3 regions of the Paenibacillus sp. SAFN-117 genome follow, and region 1 is predicted to be linked to each of the others. Evidence: riboswitches for the same ligand, from Rfam matches in the RefSeq annotation. Region 1 holds a riboswitch; each other region holds the start of a gene.
The links. A riboswitch is a leader RNA that binds a small molecule or an ion and turns the genes downstream of it on or off. The one in region 1 is predicted to bind cyclic di-AMP.

Region 2: another riboswitch for cyclic di-AMP. It lies ahead of ACTHRH_RS07765 (LysM peptidoglycan-binding domain-containing protein); the one in region 1 lies ahead of ACTHRH_RS15210 (3D domain-containing protein).
Region 3: another riboswitch for cyclic di-AMP. It lies ahead of ACTHRH_RS09860 (TrkH family potassium uptake protein); the one in region 1 lies ahead of ACTHRH_RS15210 (3D domain-containing protein).

Annotation. Positions count from the first base shown of each region.
Region 1 is NZ_JBQCLK010000022.1:14,580-19,268, reverse strand. It holds gene ACTHRH_RS15225 (SHOCT domain-containing protein) at 1-3, shown strand, start outside; gene cysC (adenylyl-sulfate kinase) at 350-874, shown strand; gene ACTHRH_RS15215 (hypothetical protein) at 946-1,713, shown strand; cyclic di-AMP (ydaO/yuaA leader) riboswitch at 1,852-2,019, shown strand; gene ACTHRH_RS15210 (3D domain-containing protein) at 2,028-2,780, shown strand; gene ACTHRH_RS15205 (polysaccharide deacetylase family protein) at 2,877-4,010, opposite strand; gene ACTHRH_RS15200 (putative DNA-binding protein) at 4,297-4,647, shown strand.
Region 2 is NZ_JBQCLK010000009.1:25,838-30,526, reverse strand. It holds gene ACTHRH_RS07770 (hypothetical protein) at 110-1,519, opposite strand; gene ACTHRH_RS07765 (LysM peptidoglycan-binding domain-containing protein) at 1,672-2,475, opposite strand; cyclic di-AMP (ydaO/yuaA leader) riboswitch at 2,478-2,646, opposite strand; gene ACTHRH_RS07760 (SAM-dependent methyltransferase) at 2,804-3,586, shown strand; gene ACTHRH_RS07755 (FkbM family methyltransferase) at 3,793-4,560, opposite strand; gene ACTHRH_RS07750 (SAM-dependent methyltransferase) at 4,578-4,689, opposite strand, start outside.
Region 3 is NZ_JBQCLK010000012.1:58,085-62,773, reverse strand. It holds gene ACTHRH_RS09865 (CPBP family intramembrane glutamic endopeptidase) at 1-1,489, opposite strand, end outside; cyclic di-AMP (ydaO/yuaA leader) riboswitch at 1,786-1,921, shown strand; gene ACTHRH_RS09860 (TrkH family potassium uptake protein) at 2,004-3,329, shown strand; gene ACTHRH_RS09855 (potassium channel family protein) at 3,342-4,004, shown strand; gene ACTHRH_RS09850 (LysR family transcriptional regulator) at 4,149-4,689, opposite strand, start outside.

The DNA.
Region 1 (4,689 bases):
TAAAGATGATTTGAAGGACCGTTGAAACGGTCCTATTTTTAAATAAATGTATAAGTTATACTTTACCTGTTCTTGTATTTCATTGGTGAACGCGCCTGTCCAAAGGACAGTGATAGCCGCTTATCCTTTCGCCAGGAATATTAGGATCTGCGTTTCATCCTCGATATGCTCCGTTAGGAGCTTTTTTTAATTCTGGGGCTCCCCGCTAAGTACCCGGAATAAGCTTCGAAGTGGTTTTTACAGGGCTCCATGGATGTCCGTTTCCATTTTGCTTGTCTTGTCATATTCTATCATATTCATGCACGGTAATCGCTGTAAAGCATAGAAGAGGCCATAAGGAGGAGATCTGATGTCCGCAGGGGTGACCGTATGGTTTACCGGACTATCGGGAGCGGGCAAAACTACGCTATGCGGGCTTGTAAAAGCCGGATTGATTGCTGCGGGTGCCCGGGTCGAGGTTCTGGATGGAGATGACGTGCGCAGGCATCTGGCTCCGGATTTAGGCTTTTCCAGAGAGGATCGGATGAAAAATATAGAGAGAGCGGCGTTCGTCGCCCGGCTTCTATCTCGAAACGGAGTGATTGTGCTGGCTTCTTTCATCACTCCTTATCAGTCTATGCGAAATTACTTGCGGCAAGAGCTTGACCCCTATATTGAAGTTTATGTCCGCTGTTCGTTGAAGGAATGCATCCGCAGAGATGTTAAAGGGCTTTACCGCAAGGCGCTGAGGGGGGAGGTGCCTCGATTTACCGGCATTTCGGATGAATATGAGGAGCCGGTAAATCCGGATGTCACAGTGGATACCGAACAATGCAGCAAGGAGGAAGGGGCACGGCTGATCCTGGATTTTTTGAGGAGACGGTCCTTTATATAACAGTTCTCTCCGGCATCGATATGTAATCGGAAATAAAGGCGGCAAGCCGCTTGGAACGGGAGGAGGACAGGATGGAAGAGAAGGAAAAGCCAATTTTGCTATACATGCATATTCCCAAAACAGCCGGGACGACCATGTATACTATTCTGCTAAACCAGTACAGGGCCGAGGAACTGTTAACCTTTTATTATCAATGGGATGATTATGTCCGGGCTGCAAGTCAATTGCCGGACATGATTAGGGGTTCCCATTCGCAGGTGAAATGTATATTTGGACATTTTTTTTTCGGTCTTCATGCCTATATTCCGAAGCCGGCGATTTATGCCACCATGCTCAGAGAACCGGTGGAGCAGGTGCTTTCCTTGTACTATTATATTAGAAGGGTCCCTGAGCATCCGCTGCATTCGCAAGTCGTTCAAATGAGCCTGGAGGATTATTTAACGAACAATAAGACCTATTTCGCCAGTTGGAATCCGCAAGCATCCCAGCTCGCCAACCCCTTTATACCCGATTTGGATAAGGCTATAACCCATCTGGACACTTTCTATGCGTTTGTTGGAATTACGGAAATGTTTAACGAAAGCCTGTTTCTGATGAATCGTTTATTCGATTGGAAGCAGTCTTCTTACCAATACTGGAACGTCACGGAGAAGAGACCGCAGCAGCAAAATATCCCGCCGGAGCTTATCCAATTGATTCGCGAAAAAACGAAATTGGACGGCGGGCTATATCATTATGCAAAGCTTCGGCTGGAGCAGAAGCTGGCGGCCTTGACTCCGGAGGAAATGAAGGAACTGCAAATTTTCAAGGAACAATTGGAGAATAGGAAAAAGACCTAATAATACCAATAGATCCATAAAATTCACATTTATAGATATGTGGAAAATATTTCACGGTATGCATAATTACGTGATGTGTAGCGCATACATTACCGTTTGCCAAATTCTGTGGATGTTCATTCCAATACGAGTATGGTAGCCTCCTTAATGCCAAAACTTATCGGTTATGAAAGATAAGTACGGGGGATGTTTTTTGCGGAAAAAGCTTATATCGTCTTCCGCTTGGGGTGAAGCGTCGACAGACGCGGGGTTGTATCCTCAATCCTAACCCGACAGCTAACCTCGTCGGCAGTACTTAAAGGAGAACCTTGTCTATGAATCGATTGATTTCCAAAGTCCCGTTCCGAATCATTGCCGTGATCACCGTTGCTATCAGTTTGGCTACGACCGTATCCGCCGCCTCCCTGAAATGGAACGAAACCGAAGCCCATGGAACGGATCCTCGGGAGATGAAGTTCGCACAGTGGGTTAAAGCGCCGCAGCCTGTTCCTGCGGGGCAGCAGGCGGATCAACCGCAGGGGGATGCTTTAGCGGCTGCAGCACCCGAAGCGCCGGCTCAGGAGGAAGCTCCGCCCGTTCAGCAGAGTTCGCCCGCTCCCGCTGTCCATGCCCAGCCTTTGGCCGCATCCACTCCTAAAGCCAAAGCGGACAAACCGAAGCAGGAGGAGAGCAAATCGGCTCCGGCGATGCGCGCTGTACCGGTGAAAGCAAACGTCATCGTTACTCCGACCGGGCAAACCTTAACATATAAGAAAGCAATTCCTGCGGTAGCGTCTGCCTATACGGCATCGGCCGAGGAAAACGGAGGCTACGCAGGACGTGATTATTTCGGAAATCCTCTGCAGGTCGGTAGTATTGCAGTGGATCCTGCCGTCATCCCGCTGGGGTCGAAGGTCTTTATTACCGGCTATTCCTATGACGGGCTTCCGGCAGGAGGAATGGTAGCTACAGCTACCGATATAGGCGGTGCGATCAAAGGAAACCGGGTGGATGTTTTCGTTCCCGATTCCCGGCAGCAGGCGATGAAATTCGGCAAACAAAATGTGCAAATCTACATTCTGGATTAAGTAAACAGCAGCCGGAGTCCCTCTTCTTCCGGCTGCTGTTTCTATAGCTCCTGTACATATCATTCAAACGATTGGTTAACCGATGGAAAACCCGCACTATTTGCTCTTGGACATGTTCAGCAGCTGGGGAATCGTAACAAGCTCATAACCGTCCGCCTGCAGCTTCTCGATAATTCCGGGAAGGGCCTCGATAGTTCCCGATAGGTTCTGGCCGTCGCCTCCTGCGGAATGCTGAAGGATAATGGCTCCCGCATGCGCATGATTGAGAATATTGGCGGAAACCTGCTTCGCGTCAAGCCCTTTCCAATCCAACGAATCTACATCCCAATTGACGATCAGAAATTGATTCTTAATCGCCCATTGAAGCTGTTCTTCATTTATCGCTCCGTAAGGAGGGCGTATATATTTCGGTTCATAGCCGATCAGACGGCTGAGAATGTTCTGGGTCCGATTGATTTGCTGTTCAAAGACGGTGACCGGCAGCTTGGGAAAATTCGGGTGATTGTAGGAGTGGTTTCCTATGACATGCCCTTCCTTAGCAATTCGTTTCACGACTGCCGGATTGGCCTCCGCCCGATAGCCGACCAGAAAGAAGGTGGCTTTGACATTGTACTTCTTTAGAACATCCAATACTTGCGGAGTGAATCTTTGGTCCGGTCCGTCGTCGAAGGTCAGAGCGACCTTCTTTCCTTTGGAAGAGCCCTTGAGCCGAAAGGAATCGGGATATTTAGCCCTTAACTCGGACAAGGTCAGTTGAGATGACGTGCCCGAGGATTGTCGGGTCGTTTTATTCCCGGCCGCGACCTCACCGGACTGCTTGGGCAAAGGCTTGGGCTTGCTTAATTTAGCTTTCTCCTTATGCTTGTCCGGCTCAGACGGTTGAGGAGCCTGCGCTGCAGGAACGGGAGGCTGCTCCCGGACAGACGGCGATGCTTTCGGTTCAGCCGGTGAACGGTTCTCCTTGCCGCCGGTTGAAGGCTTCGGCGGTTCTGTTGCGGGCGGAGCGGGATCTGCCGGTTTCTCCGGAACGGGAGAGGCTGCGGGCAGTTTAGGAAGAACGGCCTGCTCTTGTGTCCGTTCAGAGTTCTGTTCGACTTTGGACATGAGCGAATCCGTCGTATCCGGTCCGAATGGCTGCGAGCTGTTATCTTTTTCCCTGCCGATACCGCATCCGTAAACAACGATGAGCAGCAAGCTGAGTGCAATTAGATACAGATGGCGGCGTTTCATAGTTTCTTCCCTCCGATATTTTTCATATTCTATTATTTTGTTATGACCAGGGGGATTTATCCGTTAAATCATAAATTGGCAAAAGAATACAGCCGGAAGGATCGGTAAACCGAATTCCGCACGGAAACTGAGCTGAAGGATGCCGCCACGATCGACGGCTGCGGACGATTCAGGTATCGGATGCAGAATGGTATGGCTGTCAAGGTTATTCGCTTGACAACAATAAACGGGTCGGTTACAATAAGCAAAGTGTGTAAAGTGTTTTTCCTTGACGGGGGTGGAAGCCATGCCCGGGCATCCGATGCTGGAGAAGACAAACCGGATCAACCTGTTGTTTGATTTTTATTCGGAGCTTCTGACGGAGAAGCAGAGAACATTTCTGTCCTGTTATTTCCACGACGATTATTCGCTTGGAGAGATTGCTTCCGAATTTTCTATCAGCAGGCAAGCGGTATATGAGCATATCAAGCGAGCAGAGCTGATGCTGGAGGAGTACGAGCGGAAGCTGCGGCTTCTGGCGAAGCATGAGCAGCGGACAGATTGCCTGAACCGTCTGGAAGACCTTCTGGGCGAGGCGAGCCCCGATCTTCGGAGCAAGGCGGTACCTTTGTTGGAGAAGATGCGTCTTGTCGACTGATCATGTAATATTGGATGTTAAGAGTAGTTAAAAACATAGATT
Region 2 (4,689 bases), on a different contig from region 1:
TCATGTGAAAAGTCGGCTACAGCACGATGAACAAGGTCCGAACCGGGCGTGCAGCGTTAGCCGTTCACGTTTAGACATAAGGAGTGCCATCTTTGGCGTTCGGGAAAATTTAGATCAGGAACATAGCGACAATGGTCGTCACGACCAAGCCGATCACAACCGGCCGTACATTGCGGCGAACCATCTCGAAAGGATCTACCCCGCAGATCGCCGCGGCGGGAATCAATGCCCAGGGAATCAAGGTTCCTCCTCCGACCCAAATTCCGGCAATTTGACCCAGCGCAGTCAATGTAGCGATCCCGGAGCCGATGGCCGTACCGAATAATTGGGCGATGGAGCCGGCCAACGAGATTCCCGAAAATCCGGAGCCATCCAATCCGGTAATGGCGCCGACGGTCGTAAGGGTAACGGCGCCCACCTCCTTGTTAACCGGAACCGTATTGGCGAGAGCGAGCCCCAAATCATTGACGATGCCTTGAGACCCCTCAGGCAGAACACTGCCGAATAAATTGAAGAAGGCCGAATCCCCCAGATAGAAGAAAGCGGCGATCGGAATGACGGGCCCGAATACCCTGAAGCCGAACTGCAGGCCTTCCACCAGATACTGTGTCGTTCTCTCCAGTCCCCGGTTGCGATGAGCAAGCAGGGTGATGGTGATCAGAATGACCACTGAGGTTCCCCCGACCAGAGCCGTTGCCTCCCCTCCCTGCAGCTTGAAGAAATACATGGCTGCCAAGTCGCCAACAAATAACAGTGGAATGATGACGGCCATAATTTTTTTGGCTTTGTCCGGCAGGGCAGCGGCCAGGGGGTCCTCTCCTCCTTCCGCTCTGGCTTCCCCCTTGCGGACCGCTCCGGTAGCGAGAGTAAGCTTCCCGGCTGCCATCTCCCGGCGCATCAGCCAGAAGGCAGCTACAGTCGTCACCGTTCCCATGACCAGAACTAACGGAATGCTGGCCTGGACAACCTCGGAGACCGGTATACCCGCAGCGTCGGCCGTCAGCTTGGGAGCCCCCTGAATGACGAAGTCCCCCGATAAGGCTATGCCGTGGCCGAACAAATTCATTGCGATGGCAACACCGAGCGGCGGCAGACCGACCCGAACCGCAGCCGGCAGCAGCACGGCCCCGATGAGCGCCACGGCGGGAGACGGCCAGAAGAAGAAGGAAATAACCAGCATGACCAATCCGACTGTCCAATAGGCTAGGCCGGGACTTCTCATCAGTCGGATAAAGGGGGACACCATCGTTTCATTAATTCCCGTTCTCGTTAACACCCGGCCCATGGACACGATAATCGAAATAATCAGTATCGTATTCAACAGCTCTGTGATCGCATAGATAAAGCTGTTGAAGATTCCGCTTACAGATTGGCTTAAGGACGATGTAGCCAACCAGCCGAGCAGAAAGATTCCGGCTATACATACAAGCGATGTATCCCTTCTCATGATCATGCAGCCGATAATCATGACGACAAACCCTACATACACCCAATGGATTCCGATCAGCTCTATCCCCATCTTGCACCTCCCTGCAGGCTTACACCCGGATAATTACAAAGTATGCTTGAGCCCGCAGGTTGGTTTGATCCCGCCCATGTTCATTGAAAAAAAAATCAGCCTCGCCTATTACGAGACTGATCGTTTATGCAAATCATTAGGATGCCGTATCTTTAGTTCAATACATAAACGGTTACGTTCTGAATGCCGAATTGGCTTGCAGTTGAACGGCTGCCCGGCATAAAGATGTCAATCCGGTCGCCCTTAATCGCTCCGCCCTGGTCGGTTGCCTTGCCGATCATTCCTCCGACAGGAAGCCCCTGACTGTTATAACCGGTAATATAAACGGTAGAATTCATAGGAATGACTGCCGGATCTACGGCTATCGTTCCCAGTTTCAGAGGATTACCGTAGTAATCGACAGGCCCCCATCCGTTCTCTTCATGCGAGGCGGAATAAGCGGTAGCGGAAGCCTGTATAACTTTGCTGTAAGTATAGGTTTCGCCCGTCGGCGTCGTTATCGTTTGCGCATTGCTCGCAGGCGCCGGAGCAGACTCCGGACTCGCACTTAAGGCAGCTACCGAGTGGTTCGAATTCGTGTAGCCTTCCGGCAATTCCAGCACAAGCCCCGGATATAAATTATAGGGATCATATTGAGAATTGGCCGCCATTAACAAGTCTAGAGGAATATTTAATTTCTGCGCTATTGTCCAGAAGGAATCCCCCTTCTGCACGGCATAAGAATGCTCCGTAGATACTGGAAGCGTAATCGTCTGGCCGCTTTGCAGGTTATACATATCCACTCCCATGTTGGCATTGATAACGGCCTCCAAGGATAGCTGATTCTTCTCGGAGATTGTCCATAAACTATCATTATCCTGAACCTGATAGGATGCGGCGAAAGCCGGAGAAGACAAACTGGCCAAAGACACACTTAATGTAAACGCTATTACTGTTGTTTTAACCAATCGTTTCATACTGAGCTCCTTTTCGCTGCCTGCGGAGTTAGTTGTCGGATTCGGGAGAAAAGGAAGTATCCCTACGCTAATATAAGCGACTCACCCCAAGTGCCGAGCAAGCCCAATTGTCGGCACATACCGTCCCCCGCACTTCAAGAAAATTTATTGAAGTTTCGGCGGTTAAAGTCTAGCATATTTTAATAGCCGGTTAAACGAGTAAAATATGGAAAGACTCTGCTGCTCTGGCCCTGTGCCGTGCCTTCCTTCCGAAGATACGCATACCATAGAAACATCACTGCATTTGGACTATTTTCAAATCCTCTTCGCAGAAGGAGCGATCCGTTCAATGTTGATTTCACAGGTGTGCAAACAACAGGACTTCGAGTCCGTCTGGCTACAGGAAGCTTGCCTCGCCTTGAAGGAGCCTCTGCAGTATCATCGAAAGCTGTGGGAATACTGTTATATCTATCAAGGGTTGTTGGAACGGGGAATGCTAGGCCCCGGCAGAAGAGGATTGGGATTTGGTGTCGGCAAAGAGCCGCTCGCCTCCTTATTTGCTTCCAGAGGCTGCTATATCACGGCCACCGATCTGGATGCTCCCTCCGCCTCCGTACAGGGCTGGGCGCAATCCAACATGCATGCCGCAGGTATTCAGGATTTGAATGAAAGAGGGTTATGCGATCCTGAATTATTTCGTCAGCGGGTTACCTTTGAAGTGGTCAATATGAATGCGATTCCTCCGCATTTATTTAACCAATTCGATTTTACCTGGTCCTCCTGCTCCTTCGAGCACTGTGGATCGATTGCGCTGGGCAAGCAGTTTATCTTGAACCAAATGAACTGCCTGAAGCCCGGGGGAGTTGCCATTCATACGACCGAATTCAACCTTTCCTCCAACGACCAGACGCTGGAAGAAGGCCCTACGGTCCTCTTCCGCCTTAAGGACATCGAATGGATGGTCCATACGCTGCGCGCACAAGGACATTCCATAGAAGTCGATTATTCGGTAGGCACCGGCCCGATAGACCGCCATATTGATGTTCCCCCCCATTCAAATCCGCACTTAAGACTGCTGTTGGCGCAATATGTCACTACCTCGATAGGGCTTATCATTGAGAAAGCGAAATGACCGCTCTTCTGTCCATAAGCGCAAAAAATCGTAAGAAGGATACCTTCTTACGATTTTTATTAGTTTCGGCTTAATTTATGGTTTGGGCCCAGCTATGCAAGTGTGCACTGCAGGGAGCTGATAAGTAAAACGATGACACTTGCTTGCCGCTTGCTCCGTTCCCATCTCTTAAAATGTGGTTACTGCTCCTGGATACAGGCGCAGCTTCAGCGGACAATCAGCAAGTCCAGTTGATCAGGGTCTTGATGCGCCTCCAATCCCGCTGCATCGGTAGGCACCACCTGTCCATCTCTGAACAAAATATGAAACCGGAATCCGCGTTGGACAAATTTCTGCAGAATCGGACCCGGGGTGCCTCCGCGCCATATAACCGGCAAATACTCCATTAGAATGATGATGGAAGGATTGTGGTCGATCACTTCAAAGACGCTATCCATAATCAACGGCTCCGCCCCGTCTACATCGATTTTAATCACGTCCGCTTTAAGGCTGGGAAGGAAGTCGGTGAGCAATCCTTGCTTGACTTTGAACTTTGTCGGCTCGTTGATAGCTTCAATTCCTAAAAATTGGATGCTTGTCCCGCCATCCCCTATCGTCTGAAATTCGGTTTCCCCTCTTTGATTGGACAGCGCGACCCGGTGCAGATGGACACGCCCGTACATCCCGTTGAAGGAAATGCTTTTTAACAGATTTCTATGGTGAAAAGGGTTCGGCTCGAATGCATGCACCTGGCCGGTAGGCCCTACAAGCATTCCGGATAAAATCGAGAAAAATCCGGTATGGGCTCCGATATCGAGCACGGTCATACCGGGTTTGACGATCGACAACATAATGTTTGTAATCCATTTCTCCCAATCGCCCGTTAATAGAATGGCTAAGTTAACCGGATCCCGTGTATCCAGAAACATATAAGGGCCATGATTTATATTTGTTAATACGGTGTTGTCACCCAAGTAATAATGAGGTCTGCTCAACTGAATCTCCCCTTCCGCTATAACGGCGCCAAGTAAATCGACGGCACACGCACCGCGCAAGCGTTCATATCGTGCTTATATAAACGCACTTCGACATCTTTTTCATCCTCATGCAAATAGATGACTTCC
Region 3 (4,689 bases), on a different contig from region 1:
TGCTGGGTGTAGTCGTCATCAGTGACAAAGCCATCAAAATAATATCCATCGTGACATGGGTAAAGATGGCGGTCATCAAGCCGTATTTCAGGAAAATGTATCCAAAGATGATCCCCAGCACGGCCACCTCGAATAACCTCGTGTAGCTAGGATAAATCGTGTAGCCGGTATGGCCCAAGGCCCAAATGATGCTCGGCACCAGGACTGCCAGGAAGCGGAGGCGGAACCACTTCTGAAACAAGGCGATGCCGAAGAGCCGATACATAATTTCTTCGGAGGTTCCCGCCATCCACGCAAGAAGCGGGAATAAGGCGGGCCAATACATGTTGAGCACGGATTGGGTCGGATCGTTGACTGCGAATGAATCGAAGGCTTCGCCGGCAATGAAGAACAGAACCTGCTGTACCCCGAGAATAAACAAACAGAGCAAATATCCTCGGCCCATTCCGTAAAACATATCCTCCCCAAAGTTGGACTCCCGCCATCTTGGCCAAGGATTCCAGCCCTGCGCTCTCCATAATTGGTCACCGGATATGGCTGCAAAATATTGTGCGCCCGCCAGAAGCGCAATAATTAGAAAGGTAAACACAATATAGATTACGTTGAAGATAGCGGCATCCTCCGGAGGAATTTGTGTGCTTGCTCCCGGCCAGCTATTTATCGTGTGAAGGCCGTATAGCCCGGCGAAAATAAGAGCAAAGAGGATTCCCCGCGAGAACCGGACCTTCTTCCGGTTAATAATAACGAGGATCAAGGCCGCAATACTCAAAAGAAACATGCCGCCCAGTCCGATATAAGACATCAGGCCGGCAGACCGCTCCTGCCCGGCAAGCCATTGGCGGAAGCTTTCCGGAACCGAGAAGGAAGGAACGAAGCCTACCACTTCCTCTCCTCTTACGGCCACTCCGAGCTGCAGCCTGGATTCGCCGATGCTCTCCTTGGCACTTTCGTACATGAGCAGGCTGCTTCGGGACCCTTGCATCAGCTGCAAATCCGCCGGATCATATCCGTTCTCGGCCAGGAAGCTTTCGGCCAGCAAGCGGCGGCTTTCTTGAGAGCCTGAGGAGGCAGGGGCCGCTTGCTTCTGATTCCATGCCGTCACCTTGGGTTCATTCAATCCGACAAAAATGATCCAATTCAGACGATTTCTCGAATCGAACATTTGAACTTCCCAATAATCGAGAGGGTAATTGTCTCCATACCGGGTGCTGTATTCCTCGGTCAGCTTCGCTTTTTGCAAATAACCGCTCAAGCCTTTGTCCGACTGATAAATAATGTTGATCTTGTTAGGGGTGTAGTCCGGTTGTTTGGTGTGGACGAATTGCCGGGCCAGGTCGGCCGCTTGCTCTTCAGTCACCTTCGGCCCTGACAATTCTTCCTCTACGCCGTTAACGCCGGGAAGCAGGTTGATCAGGATGACGCCGAAGTATAACACTATGCCGATAATGGCCAGCCAAATAAGAGGACGGTTTATTCTGTGTGGAACCACGGGCATTCTCCTCCGCAATAATCTTCTTCATTCCAAAGTACCATAGATAACGGCCTGTTTCCAGTGATTACCTCTGCTTGGGCCGTGTCTCTTCACCGTTATCGAAAATACGGAAACCGCTTGATAAGCTTCAAGAAACGACTCGTCTTATTCAATGCAAGGCAAGGAAATCGCGTGAAAATAAAATGAAATCTTGCATTGCCTGACCATTTTGCCCGAATACTTCCTTACAGCATGATTTTTTCCTAAAATACAGACTTTGTATACCGACCAAAAGCAGGATATAATCGTTATCAATTAAATAGAAGCCGAATTTCTTTTAGAAAGCGGGGGAACCATTTAACTGGGGTGAATTTTGCTAGTTCCAATGCAAATAGGGTGCCTGCACACCCGAATCCGTCAGCTAACCTCGTAGGCTTGCTGTCAGGATACCATACGCCTAAAGCATTGGTTTTCCAGTGCTTTTTTTGTTTCCAGAGGAGAATGAACGTTGCTGAAACGATTGTTTACGAAAATGCATCCGCCGCAAATTTTGGCTTCCGGATTTATCATCATTATACTGATAGGAACCATCCTGCTGACGACTCCGATGGCGTCGGTTGACGGCCGTTCCGTGCCCTTCGTGGATGCATTGTTCACGGCTACTTCAGCCATGTGTCTGACGGGGCTCGTAGTTGTGGATACGGCGACGACTTATTCCGTCTTCGGCCAGATGGTCATTATGCTGCTTATCCAGATTGGCGGCCTGGGCTTTATGACGATGTCGACGCTTTTTGCCCTGGTGCTCAAGAAAAGAATATCGCTCCGTGAGCGGCTTATTCTTCAAGAGGCGCTCAATCAGAACAGCATGGAAGGAATCGTCCGCCTCATCCGCAAAATCATTATTTACTCGCTGAGTATAGAGTTCGTGGCCTTCGTCCTGCTTACTTTGCGCTGGTCCGTTGATTTTCCGTTCGCGGAAGCTGTCTACTTCGGAATGTTTCATGCCATTTCATTGTTTAATAATGCCGGCTTCGATTTATTCGGAGGAGTCAGCGGCCGATTCAGCGGGCTAGCGTTGTTTACGAACGACCCGATCGTCAGCATTATAGCTATGGCCCTGATTATTCTGGGCGGAATCGGATTTATCGTGATGTCCGATTTGATGGAATATAAGAAGCGGAAGAGGCTTCTGCTGCATACGAAAGTAGTTCTGTTCACATCGGCGGTTCTTATTGTCGGAGGGGCGGTGGTCATCTTCACCTTCGAATTTACCAATCCGGCTACTCTCGGGCCTCTTAATGGAGGAAGTAAGGTGTTAGCCTCCTTCTTCCACGCGGTTTCACCGCGCTCGGGGGGAGTGAGCACGCTCGATGTCGGCTCGTTCAGACAGGCCACTCAATTCTTCCTGATTATTCTAATGTTCATCGGGGCTTCGCCCGGTTCGACCGGGGGAGGTATCAAGACAACGACCTTCGCTATCCTGATCGGGGCCATGATAGCGATGGTCCGAGGCAAGGACGATATCGTCATGTTTCGCCATCGGCTGGCCAAGGACCGGATTTATAAAGCCATTACGCTAACATTGTTCGCCCTGGTTATCGTTATCATTTCGGCCATGGTGTTGTCTACTACGGAGAACCATCAATTCCTGATGATCCTGTTCGAAGTTACTTCAGCCTTCGGTACGGTTGGATTGTCTATGGGGTTGACTCCGGAGCTGTCGACGATCGGAAAAATCATCATTTCCTTTCTAATGTTTCTTGGCCGGCTTGGACCTCTAACATTAGCCTATGCACTAAATCCGAAGAAAGAGAAAGAATTGTTCCGGTACCCGGAAGGCAAAATTACGATTGGATAGGAGCTTGAAACCATGGAAGGAAATCAGTATGTGGTAATCGGACTGGGCCGATTCGGATCCAGCTTGGCTAAAGAGCTGGTGAAACTGGGATACGAGGTACTGGGGATCGACAAGTGCGAGGAAATCGTTAATGAAATGAGCGGAGAGCTGACCTATACCGTTGAAGCCGATTCTACGGATGAAGATATGCTCAGGTCGCTGGGCATCCGAAATTTCGATTGTGCGGTCGTGGCGATAGGCGATGATATACAGGCCAGCATTCTGACAGCCATTGTGCTGAAGGACCTCGGGATCAAGAAGGTGGTGGCCAAGGCTCTCTCCGATTTGCACGGTAAAGTGCTGGAGCGGATTGGAGTGGACCGGATCATCTTCCCCGAGAGGGATATGGGGGCAAGAGTTGCTCACCAGTTGGTGTCGCCTAATCTGCTCGATTATATCGAGCTCTCTGAGGAATACACGCTCGCGGAATTGTCGGTTCCGTCCAAGATGTCCGGCCAGACCTTAAAGCAGCTTGATCTTAGAGCGACCTATGGCTGCAGTATAGTGGCTATTAACAAGAAGAGCGGAATGGTAATCGCTCCTACCGCCGATGACATCGTAGAATCCAATGATATTATGGTAGTTATCGGCACCAATGAGCAGATTGAGTCATTCGAAAGATCAGCTTATAAATAAATAGCCTGCTTCAAATCATTCGCCGGCATCATCCCCTGCAGGCCGGTTGTTTGTTGGCTCCCGATTATGGAGAGAATGAGCCTAGCAGGCAAATATTTTCGGCGAGAACCGGGCAGCGCTGCAGAACTAACCGTAGCTGTCCGGCTATTGGAAATCGCTCCGAGCGGGTCTTTCCCGTGTGAAGAATTCCCTGGCAAGATCGATAAAGGAGCGGATGACGGGATCCTGCGGCGCGTCCGTTGTAAACAGGAGAGAGGTCGTTCTTTTCTTCTCCTCCAGCTCGGGAATCGAACGTACGGTCAGCTCGTTATTCTCCAGCAGCTGCCGGTGCAGATAAGATTTGGGCAGCAGCGTTGCGGCCTGGATTGTAGACAAAAGGCGGATGATCGCTTCGAAAGAGTCAATCTCCATTTTCACATTTGGAAAAACCGCGTAGTGATGGAATAATTCATCCATCAGGACCCGGTACCAAGTTCCTTTGGAAAAAAGAATCATCGGCAGGTCATGAATCTCCCTCATCGTGATCGTCTTCAGATGCAGATAAGGATGGCCTGCGGGCAGCACGAGACAAAGATGGTCGTCGAACAAAGGAAGGCAGGTAAGCCCCGGGCTCTCCGTTCGCGATGCGACCAATCCGATATCGACCTTCTGTTCTTTCACCATCGTGACCACTTCGTGAGTTTTT